2 regions of the Paenibacillus sp. Y280 genome follow, and region 2 is predicted to be linked to the other one. Evidence: riboswitches for the same ligand, from Rfam matches in the RefSeq annotation. Region 2 holds a riboswitch; the other holds the start of a gene.

The links. Region 2 has a riboswitch for thiamine pyrophosphate ahead of thiC (phosphomethylpyrimidine synthase ThiC). Riboswitches for the same ligand answer to the same signal wherever they lie in the genome.
Region 1: it holds a riboswitch for thiamine pyrophosphate, as region 2 does, so the genes downstream of both, AC1TPC_RS04200 (ABC transporter substrate-binding protein) here and thiC (phosphomethylpyrimidine synthase ThiC) in region 2, are expected to answer to the same signal.

The regions. Positions count from the first base shown of each region.
Region 1 covers NZ_JBXCIW010000002.1:307,922-315,728, reverse strand. The annotation lists gene AC1TPC_RS04220 (spore germination protein) at 1-1,311, shown strand, start outside; gene AC1TPC_RS04215 (Ger(x)C family spore germination protein) at 1,342-2,586, shown strand; gene AC1TPC_RS04210 (GerAB/ArcD/ProY family transporter) at 2,603-3,685, shown strand; gene AC1TPC_RS04205 (glycosyltransferase) at 3,859-5,475, shown strand; TPP riboswitch at 5,548-5,660, shown strand; gene AC1TPC_RS04200 (ABC transporter substrate-binding protein) at 5,832-6,878, shown strand; gene AC1TPC_RS04195 (thiamine-binding protein) at 6,954-7,256, shown strand; gene AC1TPC_RS04190 (ABC transporter permease) at 7,246-7,807, shown strand, end outside.
Region 2 covers NZ_JBXCIW010000013.1:29,794-37,600, forward strand. The annotation lists gene AC1TPC_RS17240 (HD-GYP domain-containing protein) at 1-231, shown strand, start outside; gene yfkAB (radical SAM/CxCxxxxC motif protein YfkAB) at 365-1,504, shown strand; gene ytvI (sporulation integral membrane protein YtvI) at 1,586-2,617, shown strand; gene AC1TPC_RS17255 (glycosyltransferase family 4 protein) at 2,702-3,859, shown strand; TPP riboswitch at 3,934-4,038, shown strand; gene thiC (phosphomethylpyrimidine synthase ThiC) at 4,374-6,137, shown strand; gene AC1TPC_RS17265 (ThiF family adenylyltransferase) at 6,130-7,200, shown strand; gene thiE (thiamine phosphate synthase) at 7,240-7,807, shown strand, end outside.

The sequences.
Region 1 (7,807 bases), on a different contig from region 2:
TACGTGAAGGGCAGCCAGCTGCTGGAGGCGCTTCGCAACTGCATCGTTTCAATCGGATCGGTACAGCACATCCATTCCTTGGAGCAAGCTCTCCAATTTATGGCGGAAGGGCTATGCGTCATTATGGCGGATGGAAGCGCATCGGCATTGACTGCGGATACCGGCGGAGGCGAGCAGCGCAGCGTCACCATTCCGCAGACCCAGACCGTCATTCGGGGGCCGCAGCATGGCTTTGTTGAAAGCATTCGAACCAATATCAGCTTAATTAGGCGAATTATACGCTCCTCCGACCTTCATGTGCAGGTGCATAAGATCGGGCAGCAGACGCATACGAACGTGGGCGTGCTCTATTTGCACGGGGTAGCGGATGAAGGGATCGTGAAGGAGGTTTACCGCAGGCTGGCGGCAATCGAAATCGATGGCGTGCTGGAGAGCGGATATATAGAGGAATTTATTCAGGACGAGACCTTCTCGCTGTTTCCGACGCTGCTCAATTCAGAGCGTCCGGATACGGTAGCGGCGGCGCTGCTTGAGGGAAGAGTCGCGGTTATGGTTGACGGATCGCCGATAGCCTTGATGGCTCCAACCACTTTTTTCACCTTCTTTCAGTCGCCCGAGGATTATTATCAAAGGTTCGATATTGCAACATTCGTTCGCATGATTCGTTACGGTGCGTACGTCATTTCGATTCTCCTTCCTGCCCTGTATATCGCAGTCACGACTTATCATCAGGAGATGCTGCCGACAACGCTGCTTATTAGTCTAGCGGCGCAGCGGGAAGGCATCCCGTTTCCGGGACTGCTCGAAGCGCTTCTCATGGAGGTCACGTTCGAGGTGCTTCGCGAGGCGGGACTACGAATGCCGCGGGCAATCGGGCCAGCCATTTCCATCGTCGGCGCTCTCGTGCTGGGGCAGTCTGCCGTGCAGGCGGGCATTGTTTCGGCGGGTATGGTTATCGTGGTATCCTTCACAGCGATTTCAAATTTCGTCATGCCGGAATTCAATATGGCGGCGACCTCGCGCATTATCCGGTTCCTCTTCATGATTATGGCGGGTTTTTTAGGTTTTTTTGGCATCTTCGTTTCGGTGCTGTTTATGCTCATTCATCTCGCATCGCTGCGATCATTCGGCGTGCCGTATATGTCGCCGATGGCGCCGGGACCAACGAAGCAAGGCATATGGAGAGATGTGTTCATACGGCTGCCATGGTGGGCGATTGTGCTTCGGCCCCTTGATTTGAACCTGCGTAATCCGAAGCGTCGGCCAAATGGCAAAAAACCGCCGGCCCAGCGTCATTCCGGCAAGCCGTAAAAAAGCCGTAAAGAAAAGGGAGGAACGGCAATGAATAAATGGAAGTTGCTGCTGCCGCTGCTTGTATGCTTGCTTGCTGCCGGCTGCTGGAACCGGGTAGAGCTGAATGATATTGCCGTTATTTCCGCAACCGGCGTTGACTGGAAGGACGGGAACTGGGTGCTGTCGTATCAGGTTGTTATTCCGCAGGCGATTTCCAGTCAGGGCGCTGCCGGCAACTCGGCGGCGGTCAATGTGTTTTCCACGAAAGGCGAGAGCATTCGGAGCGCAGTCAGCAAAGCCAGCCAAGAAACGTCGCGGCGTCTCTACTTCTCGCATACTCAAATTATTATTATTGGGCAGGAGGCTGCCCGCAAGGGTCTGGGCCCGCTGCTCGACACTTACCTTCGCAACCATGATTCCCGTGAGACGGTCAGCGTCTACTTGGCGAGAGGCAGTGCGCGCCGGATGCTGGAGCAGCTGATCCCGCTTGAGAAAATCCCAGCTGCAGCCATTCAGCGGATGATCACCAATGAAGAGATGAACAGCTCTATTTTTCGGGAGATGACGATCCACCAAGTGCTGATAGACTTGCTCGGCACGACACACGCTACGGGCATACCGGGATTGGTCGTGGCAGGCACTAAGGAGAGCATGGATAAGGCGGAAAAGCTGACCCGCACCAATACGCCCTCCAAGGTTAGATTATCTGAATTGGCATTGATTAAAGATGATAAGCTGGTAGGCTGGATTAACAATGAGGAGAGCCAAGGCGCGATGTGGCTTACGAATCACGTGAAGAGAACGACGATCCCCTTTGCTTGTGCGAAGGACGGAAAAGGAGAGCGGGGCTCCTCTATACGCATTACGCATGCGAAGACAAAGCTGCGTCCTGAGCCGTCAAACGGCAAGTGGATTATGCACGTGAATGCAAGTGCGGAAGGGACGCTGATGGAATACAATTGCGGCAGCAATCTCAGTGAGCCTAATCAGGTGGAGAAGGTCGAGCAGCTTATTGAAGGTGAGATTGCCGCCATAATGGAGAAAGGCTGGAAGTCCGTTCGCAAGCATCGAGCGGATGTGCTGGGCTTTGGCGATGTCATCCACAAAAAATATCCGAAGCAATGGTCGCAGTCGGAAAAAAACTGGACGGAGCAGTTTCCAAACACGGAAGTGAAAATAGCGGTAAAAGTAAAGATCGTATCGACGGGTATGAGCGGAAACGGTATGAAGAAGGTGCAAGAAAAGGAAAAGGAAAAGGAAAAGGAAAAGGAAAAGGAAAAGGAAGGCTCATAGTCGGAAAGGAGACCGTATGCAGCAGATCGGGAAAAATCAGCTTTCCATTTTGATCATCGTTTTTTTGCTGGGAAGCACGCCTTTGTTCGAGCTCGGCATCAAGGCAAAGCAGGACGCATGGATGGCAATGACGCTGGCAGCGTTTGCCGGCCTGCTGCTTACTGTCATGTATATTCGCGTACAGAAGCGGTCCCCTGAATCGGAGCTTGCCGAGCTTTACATCATGCATTTTGGCAAATGGATCGGCGGCTTTGTCGGCATTCTTCATGCTTTGTGGTTTGCCTACGAATCGATGCGCAACGTGCGGGATGTCGGCGAGCTTACGATGATGGCACTGCTTTCCTTCACGCCAAAATGGATTATTATGCTGTTCATTATGAGCGCTGCGGCTTACACCGTAAGCAAGGGGCTTGAAGTGTTTGTCCGAGTCGTACAGCTGCTGTTTCCCATTACAGCGCTCAGTTATTTTTTCATTATTTTACTTTTACTCATAGCCAGATTGCCGAACATAACGCATCTGCTTCCGCTCATGGAGCATGGGCCGATGCCTGTTGTGAAGGCGGCATTTCCCGACCTGCTGTCCTTTCCTTTTGGACAAATGATCATTTTTTTCGTGTTCTGGAAGCATGTCAGCGAGAAAAAAATGATCGGGCGCGTCTCTTATTGGGCTTACATCGGGGTATCGGCTTTTCTTATTCTCATGAATGCGCTCACGCTTTGCGTGCTTGGGCCGGAGATCGCTTCACTTACCGCGCTGCCGCTGCTTGAGGTCGTGCAATTGATCACGCTGGCTAATTTTCTGGAGAGGTTGGATGTTATTGTAACGCTGCTTTTGTTTATCGGGCTCTATGTGAAAATGACGGCGCTCTACATGGCATCGGTATTTACGTTTAACGCGGTAACAGGCATCGCCTATCGGTATTGCGTCATGCCGATCGGGCTGCTTATCTATGCAGCGTCGTTTGTGGAGAGAAATAACACGGTACATATTTGGGTCGGTCTCGACATTACGCTGAAGGTCGCTCCGCTATTTCAAATTATACTGCCGCTGCTTATGCTTATCGTAGGCATACGAAAGAAGTATAAAACAGCGGCATAGCATCGGTTAGTTGTTAGGCACTTCTACTCCTCACCGAAAAGGCTGCGCCGACATATTTTATGGGTACAGCTTGAAATATGAGCATAGATGAGCTGCTTATATTTCATCGCGGAACGAGCTTTTGCCGCCGAAGGACTGCGTAAGCCGTTTACGCTTGCTTGAGGGGGATACGCGTGAGCGATGCCAATAGGTGCATGACAAGCATTATTCTTATTGCCTGCAATAAGCTTGATTACACGAAGCAATGCGTGGAGAGCATTCGGCGGCATACGCAGCGTGGCTGCTATGAGCTGATTATTGTAGATAATGGATCGATGGATAATACGGTGGAATGGGCAAAAAACGAAAGCGACCTCATCGTAATCGACAACGGTTTCAATGCAGGTTTTGCCAAGGGCTGCAATCTGGGGCTTGCCGCCGCTTCGGGCGAGCTTCTCATGCTGCTTCATAACGATACGATCGCAACGCCAGGCTGGCTTGAAGGATTAAAGCGCTGCTTGCTAAGCGATGAACGGATTGGAGCGGTTGGCCCCGCAACGAATTCGGCATCCTACTGGTCGACTATTCCGACCGCATATAAGACGATAGAGGAAATGGAGCTGTTCGCTTCCGCGCTGCATGCGTTTCCCGACAAAACGAAGTGGGAGGAGCGCGTGAAGCTGGCTGGCTTCTGCCTGCTTATGCGGCGGGAGGCGTATGAGCGGGTCGGAACGTTTGACGAGAGCTTCGGCATGGGCAGCTTGGCGGATGACGATTATTGCTTGAGACTGCGGCTTGCAGGCTACAAGCTTCTGCTGTGCGGAGATACATTTATTCACCATAACGACGGCAGCGCTCCCTTTAGCTCCGAGCCGGAGCTGTTGCTGCAAGCCTACAGGGGCAATGCGAACGTGTTTAGGGCGAAATGGGGCTTTGATCCAGATGGTGCGACGCAAATCAGAATGGATTTTAGTACGGTTATACAACGAGAATCCTATGAATACAAGCGCGAAAATAGCTCCATTATGGAAATTGGCTGCGGCTGCGGGGCGACAATCCATCATCTAAAAAATCATTTTCCAGCAGCCAAATGGTACGGTGTCGAGCGGAGCGAGCTTGCGGCGAGTGTTGCCGAGGCATCAGGAATAACGGTGTTCCGCTCGAACGAGCCGAAGGATTGGGCGCTGCCTTCCGAAGGACTGGACGGCATCCTGATCGGAGATGCTCATGCTTACGGCATGCCGCAGTCGATGAAGCGATTAGTCAGCCTGCTGCGGCCCGGAGGCTGGATCATCGGCGGCTTCGCGAATCGATATTATTTTGAAAATATCCGGCAATACTTAGATCCTTCAAATGTATTCGCGCAGCGACAAGCGGCGATCCAGTATACGCTCCAGCAGGTGAAGCAGCTGTATGCCCAGTCAGGCTTTGCATACGTGAAGGCGACGCTCGCAGAGCATAAACCGCAGGAGCAGCTTGGCTATATCAGGCTGCTTGGACAATTGACGAATGAAGCGATAGCGGATGAGCTTACGGCCGCTTATCTGCTCGTGTTCGGCAGAGTTGCTTCCGCAGCAGAGGCGCAGGCTGCCGAGGAAGCAGAAGACATTGCAGAGGAAGAGGATGTTTCCGCATTAGGAGCGGATACGTCATTAGTCACAGGCGTACAGTCTATTGGCTCCCCGGATAGCGGCGAGGAGCTAAGTCTGTCATGGAAGCCGAGTGAGCGGATCCCGCTTCATGCGCTTAGGAGCGTCGAGCCGATGTATATCGTCGACATATGCAGGGAGTCAAAGGGCAAACAGGCTTGATGATAATCATTTTCAAAAAAATACTAGCATAATGATCGGGTTTTGCTATACAATTGGTAGTGTTGACGAACCGAATATGTTCCGGGGAGCTGGTTAGGCCGGCTGAGAGGGAATTATCTGTACAATTCCGACCCGTTAAACCTGATCTGGATAATGCCAGCGTAGGGACAGAAGCACTGTTTATTCAGCAAGCTCGATCACAGCGATCAAGTTTTGCTGCAAGCAGCTGCACAGCCGATTTATATGGCGTCCTCCGGATTAGGGGGACGCTTTTTTGTATGTGCTGCTGTACCGGATACGGATACGGGCTCGTCATCTTATACAAATAGAAGCAGTGAGAGGGGAACTAACACATCATGAATCAGAAGAAAAAAGGGCAACAGTCGTGGAGGATCGTAGCTGCAATGCTTGTGTTCGTCATGGCGCTTGCAGGCTGCGGCACTAACAACAGCGCGCCGGAAGCGAGCAAGGAGCCGCAAGAGCAAGAGGGAGCAGCGGACAAGCCGCTTGAGAAGGTGCAGGTCGTACTGGACTGGACGCCGAATACGAATCATACCGGGCTTTATGTTGCTAGAGATAAAGGCTTTTTTAAAGAGCAGGGGCTTGATGTTGAAATTATTCAGCCGGGCCAAAGCGGCGCTGATCAAATGGTAGCGACGGGCAGCGTACAGTTCGGCGTAAGCTATCAAGAGTCGATCACGATGGCGCGGATTGCGGGCGTGCCGCTCGTGTCGATCGCAGCGGTTATTCAGCATAACACCTCAGGCTTCGCATCTCCGCTTGCTAAGGGGATCGATTCGCCGGAGAAGTTCGAAGGCAAAACCTACGGCGGCTGGGGCGCTCCTGTCGAGGAAGCGGTCATTCAATCCATTATGCAGGAGAAGGGTGCGGATGTCAGCAAAGTAAACCTGATCAGCATCGGCGACAGCGACTTCTTCACGGCAGTTAAGAAAGATATTGATTTTGCATGGATTTATTATGCATGGACAGGCGTGGAAGCGGAGCTTCGCGGCGAGAAGATCAACATGGTTTATTTGACCGATTACAGCGACAAACTGGATTATTATACGCCAGTTCTTGCGACGAACGAGACGATGATTAAAGATAAGCCGGAGGTGGTCAAAGCGTTCACGGCTGCCGCAGCAAAAGGCTACCAATACGCAATTGACAATCCGGAGGACGCGGCAGAGATTTTGATTAAAGCCGAGCCTGATTTGAACGCGGAGCTTGTGCGCGCAAGCCAAAAGTGGCTAAGTCCGAAATATCAGGATGATGCGCCGCGTTGGGGCGAGCAAAAGCTTAGCGTATGGGAAAATTACGCGAGCTGGATGTTTGATCACAAGCTGCTTGAGAAAGAGCTTGAAGCGGACAAAGCCTTTACGAACGAATTTTTGCCGGAATAAGCATTTTAAGAAAATCTAGAGAGGCGGCAGCATCTGCCGCCTCTCGCCAACAACGATGAGAAAGAAGGAATTCTGATGGCAAACGCATTGGTAAGCATTCAAATACTGCCGACAACGCCGGGCGGCGAGAGCGTCATTCCTTACGTGGATCGAGCAATCGAGATCATCAAAGCAGCGGGTGTCCCTTACCGCGTAGCACCGCTTGAAACGACGATGGAGGGCGAGCTTAGCCATCTGCTGAGCGTCGTGCAGTCGATGAGCGAAGCGATGACGGAGATGGGCTGCCCGTCTGTAATTTCACAAATCAAAATTTACTACAATCCGGCAAGCGGCGCTTCGATGGGCAGGCTGCTTGAGAAATATCCAGATGGGCAATAAGAGAACGCTCTGGCCCCAAATATGGCCTCCAGCCGCAGTGCTTATCACGCTGCTGGTTTGCTGGCAGGCGGCAGCCTCGCTTGGATTATTTCAAGAATGGCTCATTCCGTCGCCGATTTCAATCGTAAAGGAAGCGATAGAAATATGGCCGAGGCTTATGGAACATACGGGAGCGACAGTGCGAATCATGCTGCTTGGCTTTGTGGGAGGATCGGCGGTGGGCTTCGTGCTCGCCGCTTTGCTGCATTTAATTCCCGGCGTACGTACGGCGGTGTATCCCTTGCTTGTCTTGTCGCAAAACGTACCCATTATTGCGATTGCCCCCATTCTGACGATGCTGCTAGGCTATGGAATGCTGCCAAAGGTGCTGCTTGTCATCATGGTGTGCTTCTTCCCGATAACGGTTGCGATGCTGAGCGGATTAATGAATACCGATGCGCAGCTTCGCAATTATTTGCAGATGATCGGCATTCGCAAATGGCAGCTGTTTTGGCGATTGGAGCTTCCGCATGCGATCGTCCATTTATTTTCCGGATTAAAAATCGCGGCCT
Region 2 (7,807 bases):
GTCGCTATTTATCCAATCGGGATAACGGTTAAGCTGCAATCGGGCGTATCGGGTATTGTCGCGGATCTTAATCACTCTTATCCGCATAGGCCGATTGTTCGCATCTTGTATAATGAAGCTGGGGAAGAGCTTGCAAGCCCGTATGAAGTTGATTTGTCGAAGCAGCTGACGATGATGATCGTAAGCGTGAATGATGACTCTACTGATGTACAGCATGCCTCTGGTATTTAAATGATTTTGAGCATGGGGAGCCGAGGGCTCCTTTTTTCTTCTTTTTCTTCGTTTTATTTGCTTCCTTCGCAACCTCGCATTACAATAAAGCAAGAATGTTTCATTCCAGATAATAAGTCAGGTGCTGAAGAAAATGAATACAATAGATTTGCAACAAACGAGTAGACCGCTATCCGCATTATCGCCAATGAATGATCCGTGGGATCCCATTCGTTCGCTGCAGCAATATGGAAGACATCGTTTGACAAGCGTGGAAATGACCGTTTCGAACCTCTGCAATATGCGGTGCGAGCATTGCGCCGTTGGTGATACACTCGTAATATCCGAACCCGCCAAGCTGCCGCTTAAGCAGATGCTGGACCGACTGGACGAAGTGGAGCATTTAGAGACGATCAGCATTACAGGCGGTGAGCCCTCCTTCTCTGATCGAACGGTACGCGACTATATGGTACCGCTGCTTCAATATGCCCGAAGCCGCGGCATTCGCTCTCAAATCAACTCGAATGTAACGCTTCCTTATAGCCGTTATGAGCAGCTTGCCCCTTATCTCGACGTTATGCACATTTCATTTAACTATACGTCTCCGGAAGATTTTCACCAAATCGGATTTGCTAAAGCAGGGCATCATGTGTCGCTAGAGGCGGCAACCAAGCTTTACGCAAGAATGATCGACAATACGCGTCGTCTCAGCGAGACCGGCGTACTCGTTTCTGCGGAATCGATGATCAATTACAGAACATATGACAAAATCGACGAAATCCATAAGCTGATCGTGGAAATGGGCTGTCAGCGGCATGAGGTTCATCCGATGTATCCAAGCTCCTTCGCGAAGGATTTGCCGGTGCTTACTCGCGGGCAAATGCTGGAGGCTATCGATAGGCTGCTGAAGGCGAGAGACAAATCGATCTGGATGCTGTTCGGAACGCTGCCATTCTACCAATGCAGCGACAACCCTCTCGAGCGCAAGCTGCTGAGAAGATTAACGGAAGAGCCGAATGTGACGATTCGCAACGATCCGGACGGCCGCAATCGGTTAAACGTCAATTTGTTTTCAGGCGATGTATTCGTAACAGATTTCTCCGACGTTCCTGCTTTTGGCAACATTGGCACCTCGAAGCTGGAGGATTTATTCGATAAATGGCTCGGTCATTCACTTGCTCAAAGCGTAAATTGCCATTGTCCCGCTGCAGCATGCTGCGGACCGAATTTACTCGTTAAGGATATGTACTATAAGGCTGTTGATTTCCATGAGCGCGGCGCGGTAATCGACTAGCGTGCAGGAGAGCCATTTATTCAGGCTAGGCTTAATAGAGAATTAATACGCATATAGAATAAGAGAGAGGAGGAGAAGCTGTTGTCGATCAAGACAATCATATTTATCGGGTTAGGATTGCTGCTGCTCTACTTGTTTTTTACAGTTGGAGCGCCGTTCTTGCTCGCGCTTGTTGTAGCTATTTTTCTAGAGCCGCTTAATCAGATGTTTATGAATAAGTTTCGAATGAATCGGCTAGTGGCGGCTACGATATCAAGCAGCTTGTTCACAATTATTCTCATAGGCTTAATCGCGCTGCTTGGCGTCAAAGTTGTAGCTGAGCTTATCGCTTTCTTCAAAAAAGTGCCGAACTATTTTGAAAATGCGAATGAAATGGTTGACGATCTTATGGTGCAGGTGCAATCGCTATATCAAAATTTTCCGCCCGATGCGATTGAAACGCTGGAAAACTGGCTAATGGGATTAACGAGCACGCTGACCAAAATGGTAGGCACCTTGTCTAATTCCGTTATTGCGTTCGCTTCCAGCATTCCTGGCATGTTTATCTTCTTTATCGTTTTCTTGGTGGCGGTATATATGATGAGCTTCAGTCTGAATACGATGAAGGCGACCGTCCTGTCATTGTTTGAAGAGAAGTCGCAGCCGCAAGTAAATGATTTGCTTAACAATCTCAAAAAGTCGATTTTCGGCTTTCTGCGCTCGCAGTTTATTTTGAGTGCTCTTACATACATTATTTCGTTGCTCGGCTTGCTGGTGCTTAATGTGAAGTATCCGCTGGCGATCGCATTGCTTATCATCATCGTTGATATTATGCCGATTCTTGGAACAGGCTCAGTGCTTGTCCCTTGGGGAAGTTATTTGTTGCTTACCGGCAATATGTATGTGGGTGTCGGGCTTATCGTGCTCTTCCTCGTTATTACAGTGTTCCGCCGCATCGTGGAGCCGAAAATTCTTAGCGATTCCGTCGGAATCGGGGCGTTGTCCGCGCTCATTAGCTTATATGTGGGCTTCAAGCTGGTTGGCGTAATCGGCGTATTTATTGGACCCTTAGTCGTTATTATATACATGGCGGCACGCAAGGCAGGATTATTCCAAATGAAGTTCAAGCTTTAGGCTGTGTAGGGGCCGTGTCAAAAACATTTCTAGGAGCGTATGATACTGCAAAATAAGCAGATCATGTAGGAGGCATCCGAAGAGATGGCACCAATTAAAGTAGCGATTGTCACCCCAGGCTCGTTTCCAATTCCGTCACAAGGAAGCAGCTCGGTTGAGCGGGTGGTTGAGAAATTCGCCCCATTGCTGATGCCTTATGCAGAGCCGCGTATTTATGGAAAATTAAGCAAAAAGCTGCCCCGTCAGGGACATTTTAAAGGTGTTGTTTGTGAACGGTTTCCAGCCGGCAGCAAGCAGCGATATATTCATGATGTTGGGCGCGCGGTGCAGCGGTTTTCTCCTCATGTCATTGACGTGGAGAACCGTCCGCAATATGTGCTGACCATGAAGCAAATGAATCCAGGCAAACGAGTCTGGCTTTATTTGCATTCCTCCACTTTTATTTCCCCGAATCATATCTCACCTGCCAAGCTGCACCAATGCTTGCAGGCTGCTGATAAAATCATTGTGAATAGCGAGTTTATTAGGCGAATCGTCGTGTCCAAAGTGCCCGAGGTCTCATCTAAGATGCGAGTCATTTACCCAGGGGTCGATACGGTACGCTTTCCATCACAGTATTCCGCTGAAGGCGCTGCAAAAAGGGAGAGCTTGCGCAAAAAAAGAGGTCTGACCGGTAAAAAAGTGGTGCTGTTTATGGGAAGGCTCATTCCGCTTAAAGGCGTACACCATTTGCTGAAAATTGTCCCGCAGCTTGTGAAGAGCCATCCCGAGCTTGTTGTCGTCATCGTCGGCAGTCCGTTTTATGGCTCGCATCGCAAAACTGCGTATGCGCGGATGCTTGAAAGACTCGGGCGCAAATGTCCAGGCCATGTTCGGTTCGTGCCTTATGTGCCGCATACCGAGGTGCCGGGCTGGATGCTGGTAGCGGATGTAGCGGTCGTTCCATCCGGGCAGAGGGAAGCATTCGGGCTCGTCAATGTGGAGGCGATGTCCTGCGGCGTTCCAGTCATAGCTACGCGTGCCGGCGGAATGAAGGAGATTATCCGAAGCGGCGAGACCGGCTATCTAGTCAATCAAGCGCGCGTTGAAACGGAGCTGAGGGAAAAGCTGCATCTGCTGCTGCGGGATAAGCAGCTGCGGCAGAAGCTGGGCAAGCGCAGCAGAGAGCGAGTCGAGCAGACCTTCACATGGCGGCACACGGCAGATCGCTGGGTGAAGCTGATGAAGGAAAGCGGCATGTAGTTGGTCCAATTTTGCATGTGGATGTTAAATATAGGGTTGACACCCTTCTTCGCATAACGTTATAGTCTAACAAGGATATCCACTAGGGGCGCCGTCATGGCTGAGATAAAGCATAATGCTTTGGTCCCTTTGAACCTGATCTGGGTTATGCCAGCGTAGGAAAGTGGGATTGTGCGTTTATGCAACTGCGCGTGAAAGCTCTGCCGAATCCAGCTGGAACGCCAGCTGGAAGGAATGACTTTCAAAGCTGCATCAAGCCGGAGGAAATCTTCGTTTGATGTTGCGCGCATGACGACACACTTCGACCGCTCCCTCGCTGGAGCGGTTTTTTTGATGTTGAACGGGCTGCGCCAAGTCTCGCTGAGCGAGCGTGCAGCCGGTTCATTCACGCTCCAGCGAATGCCGTGCACGTAGCGATTATACGTGGGTGGGTTAGCGGTGCGTTAAACTTTCCTATATGCTCGCGTATGCCTCCAGGAGGAATTCTACATATTCCATTAGGAGGTTTTTTGTTATGGCGATTATGACAACGCCCCTTCCGGGCAGCCGTAAAGTGTATGTTACCGGCTCGAAAGAAAGCATCCGCGTGCCGATGAGAGAAATTGCTTTGGAGGCAAGCTCAAGCAGAAATGGCGAGGAGCTGCCGAACGAGCCGATACGCGTCTACGATGCAAGCGGCCCTTATACCGATGAGAGCTTAGAAACAGATGTAAGGCGCGGCTTGCCGACCTTTCGCAGCGAATGGATTCACGAGCTCGGCGACGTGGAGCATTATGACGGTCGTGAAATAAAGCCGGAGGACAACGGATTCTTGACGGAGGATAAGGAAAAACAGCGGGGGGCAGAGCGGTTTCCCGGCCTAGTGAGACAGCCGCTGCGTGCGAAAGCCGGTCAGAATGTTACGCAGCTGCATTACGCCCGCAAGGGCATCATTACTTCGGAGATGGAATATATCGCAATTCGCGAGGGAATGGACGCAGAGTTTGTTCGCAGCGAGATCGCAGCAGGGCGCGCCATCATCCCGGCGAACATCAATCATCCGGAGAGCGAGCCGATGATCATTGGACGGCATTTTCACGTGAAGATCAATGCGAATATCGGCAATTCCGCGGTTGCTTCCTCGATTGAGGAGGAAGTGGAGAAGATGACATGGGCAACCCGCTGGGGAGCCGATACGATTATGGATTTGTCTACGGGCAAAAACATACATACGACGCGGGAATGGATCGTCCGCAATTCGCCGGTTCCGGTTGGAACGGTGCCGATCTATCAAGCGCTGGAGAAAGTAAACGGCAAAGCGGAGGATCTTAGCTGGGAAGTATTTCGCGATACGCTAATCGAGCAAGCGGAGCAGGGCGTCGATTATTTTACGATTCATGCGGGCGTGCTGCTGCGTTACATTCCGCTCACCGCTAAGCGCGTTACAGGCATCGTCTCGCGGGGCGGGTCGATTATGGCAGCTTGGTGCCTCGCACACCATAAGGAAAACTTCCTGTATACGCATTTTGAAGAGATTTGCGAAATTATGAAAGCCTATGACGTGTCATTCTCGCTCGGGGATGGGCTTAGACCAGGCTCGATCGCCGACGCAAACGATGCCGCGCAATTTGCCGAGCTGGATACGCTGGGCGAGCTGACGAAAATCGCTTGGAAGCATGACGTGCAGGTGATGATCGAAGGTCCCGGCCATGTGCCGATGCATCTGATCAAAGAAAATATGGATCGCCAAATAGAGGTTTGCGATGAAGCGCCGTTCTATACGCTTGGCCCGCTAACGACCGATATTGCACCTGGTTATGACCATATTACGTCAGCAATCGGAGCTGCAATGATCGGCTGGTTCGGTACAGCCATGCTGTGCTACGTAACGCCGAAGGAGCATCTGGGGCTTCCGAATAAAGAGGATGTGAAGGAAGGCGTTATTACGTATAAAATCGCGGCTCACGCAGCCGATCTGGCGAAGGGGCATCCGAGAGCAAAGCTGCGCGACGACGCCTTGTCCAAGGCGCGGTTCGAATTTCGCTGGCGTGATCAGTTCCATCTCTCGCTTGACCCCGAGCGCGCGATGGCGTACCACGACGAGACGCTTCCGGCGGATGCGGCCAAATCCGCTCATTTCTGTTCGATGTGCGGCCCTAAATTTTGCAGCATGAGAATTACTCAGGACATTAGGGAGTACGCCGCGCAAAACGGGATGGAAACGACTGAAGCGATTGAAGCGGGAATGAAGGAGAAGTCGGAAGCGTTCAAGGCGGCAGGGAGCATGATTTATGGCTAATGGTACCGAGCCGGTTTTTTTCGACCGATATTCGAGGCAAACCAGATTTGCGGCAATCGGCGAGGATGGTCAGCGCAAGCTGGCCAAGTCGTCGGTTCTCATTGTCGGCGTCGGCGCGCTTGGCGCGTCGCTTGCGCAGCATATGGTTCGGGCGGGGGTAGGCGAGGTTAGACTGGTCGATCGGGATTTCGTCGAGCCCAGCAATCTGCAGCGGCAAATGCTGTTCGATGAAGCGGACGCTCTTGCGGTTATGCCCAAGGCAGTTGCCGCAGCCAATAAGCTGCGGCAAATCAACAGCAGCGTGAGCCTCGTTGCCACTGTGGCGGATGTGAACGCAGCGAAAGCAGCTGTGCTGGCAAGCGGCGTCCATCTTGTGCTTGATGGAACAGACAATGCTGCGACAAGGCTTCTGCTTAGCGAACTATGCTTCAAGCAGCGCATTCCATTTGTATATGGCGGCGTAGCAGGAGCGCAAGGAATGCAGGCAACGCTCATTCCGGGTGCAACCTCATGCTTGCGCTGCTTGATTGGCGCCGAGGATTCGGAAAATGAGGCAGATACCTGCGATACGGTTGGCGTGCTGGCGCCAGCCGTAGAATTTGTAGCTTCTTTGCAAGCGGCCGAAGCGATCAAATGGCTCACGGGCAATCAAGGAGCCATACGCCAAACCTGGCTAAGCGTCGATTTATGGTCGTTCCGGCTCCGGGAATCGCTGCTGCCAGCCGGAAGCGCCTGCTGTCCATATTGCGGCAATGAAGAAGGGTCGGCAAGGGCTGCTAAGCCAATGTTGGAAAAGGACATACAAGATGAGGTTGTCATCAGCTCTACCGTGCTATGCGGGAGAGACACGGTACAGGTGACGTTAGGCAAGCCGCTCCAACTGGCTGCATTAGAGAAGTCGTTAGGGGTGCAGGGCTGTAAGCTGACGGTTAATCGCTATTTAGTAAAGGCAGTGCTCCCATGCGGCGAGCAGCTCATTCTCTTTCCGGATGGACGGGTGCTCGTGCAAGGAACGGCGGATGCTGAGCATGCCATTAGGCTTTGCAAAGCTTATTTGATATAAAAAGAAATGATTCTGACGATAGAGAGGCGTGCATGATTAATGAGTAGACCAAAATGGCGCGATTTTCGGCTATACGCCATTACGGCGGAAAGCAATCATCCCGGAAAATCCGTCGCAGATGTCATGGAGCAGGCATTGATTGGCGGGGCGCAGATCATACAGCTTCGCAATAAGACGGGAACAAGGGAAGAAGTGCTGGAGCAAGCCAAGGCGCTGCGTCAATTAACGCGAAAATATAATGTTCCTTTCATTATCAACGATTACCCGGATATCGTTCTGGAAACGGATGCTGACGGCGTCCATCTAGGGCAAGAGGATATGCCTATTGCGGAGGCGAGAGCATTGCTCGGACCGAATCGGATCATCGGCATTTCGACGCATAGCCTGCAGCAGGCATTGGCGGCCGAGCAAAGCGGAGCTGATTATATTGGCGTGGGACCTGTGTTTCCAACCGATACGAAGCCAGGCCGCGCCGCTGTCACCACTAGCTATGTAACAGAAGCAGCTCGGCACATCACGATTCCATTTGTTGCGATTGGCGGCATTACGTTAGGCAATGTGGATATCGTGCTCGCTGCTGGAGCAAAGCGGATATGTGCCGTCTCCG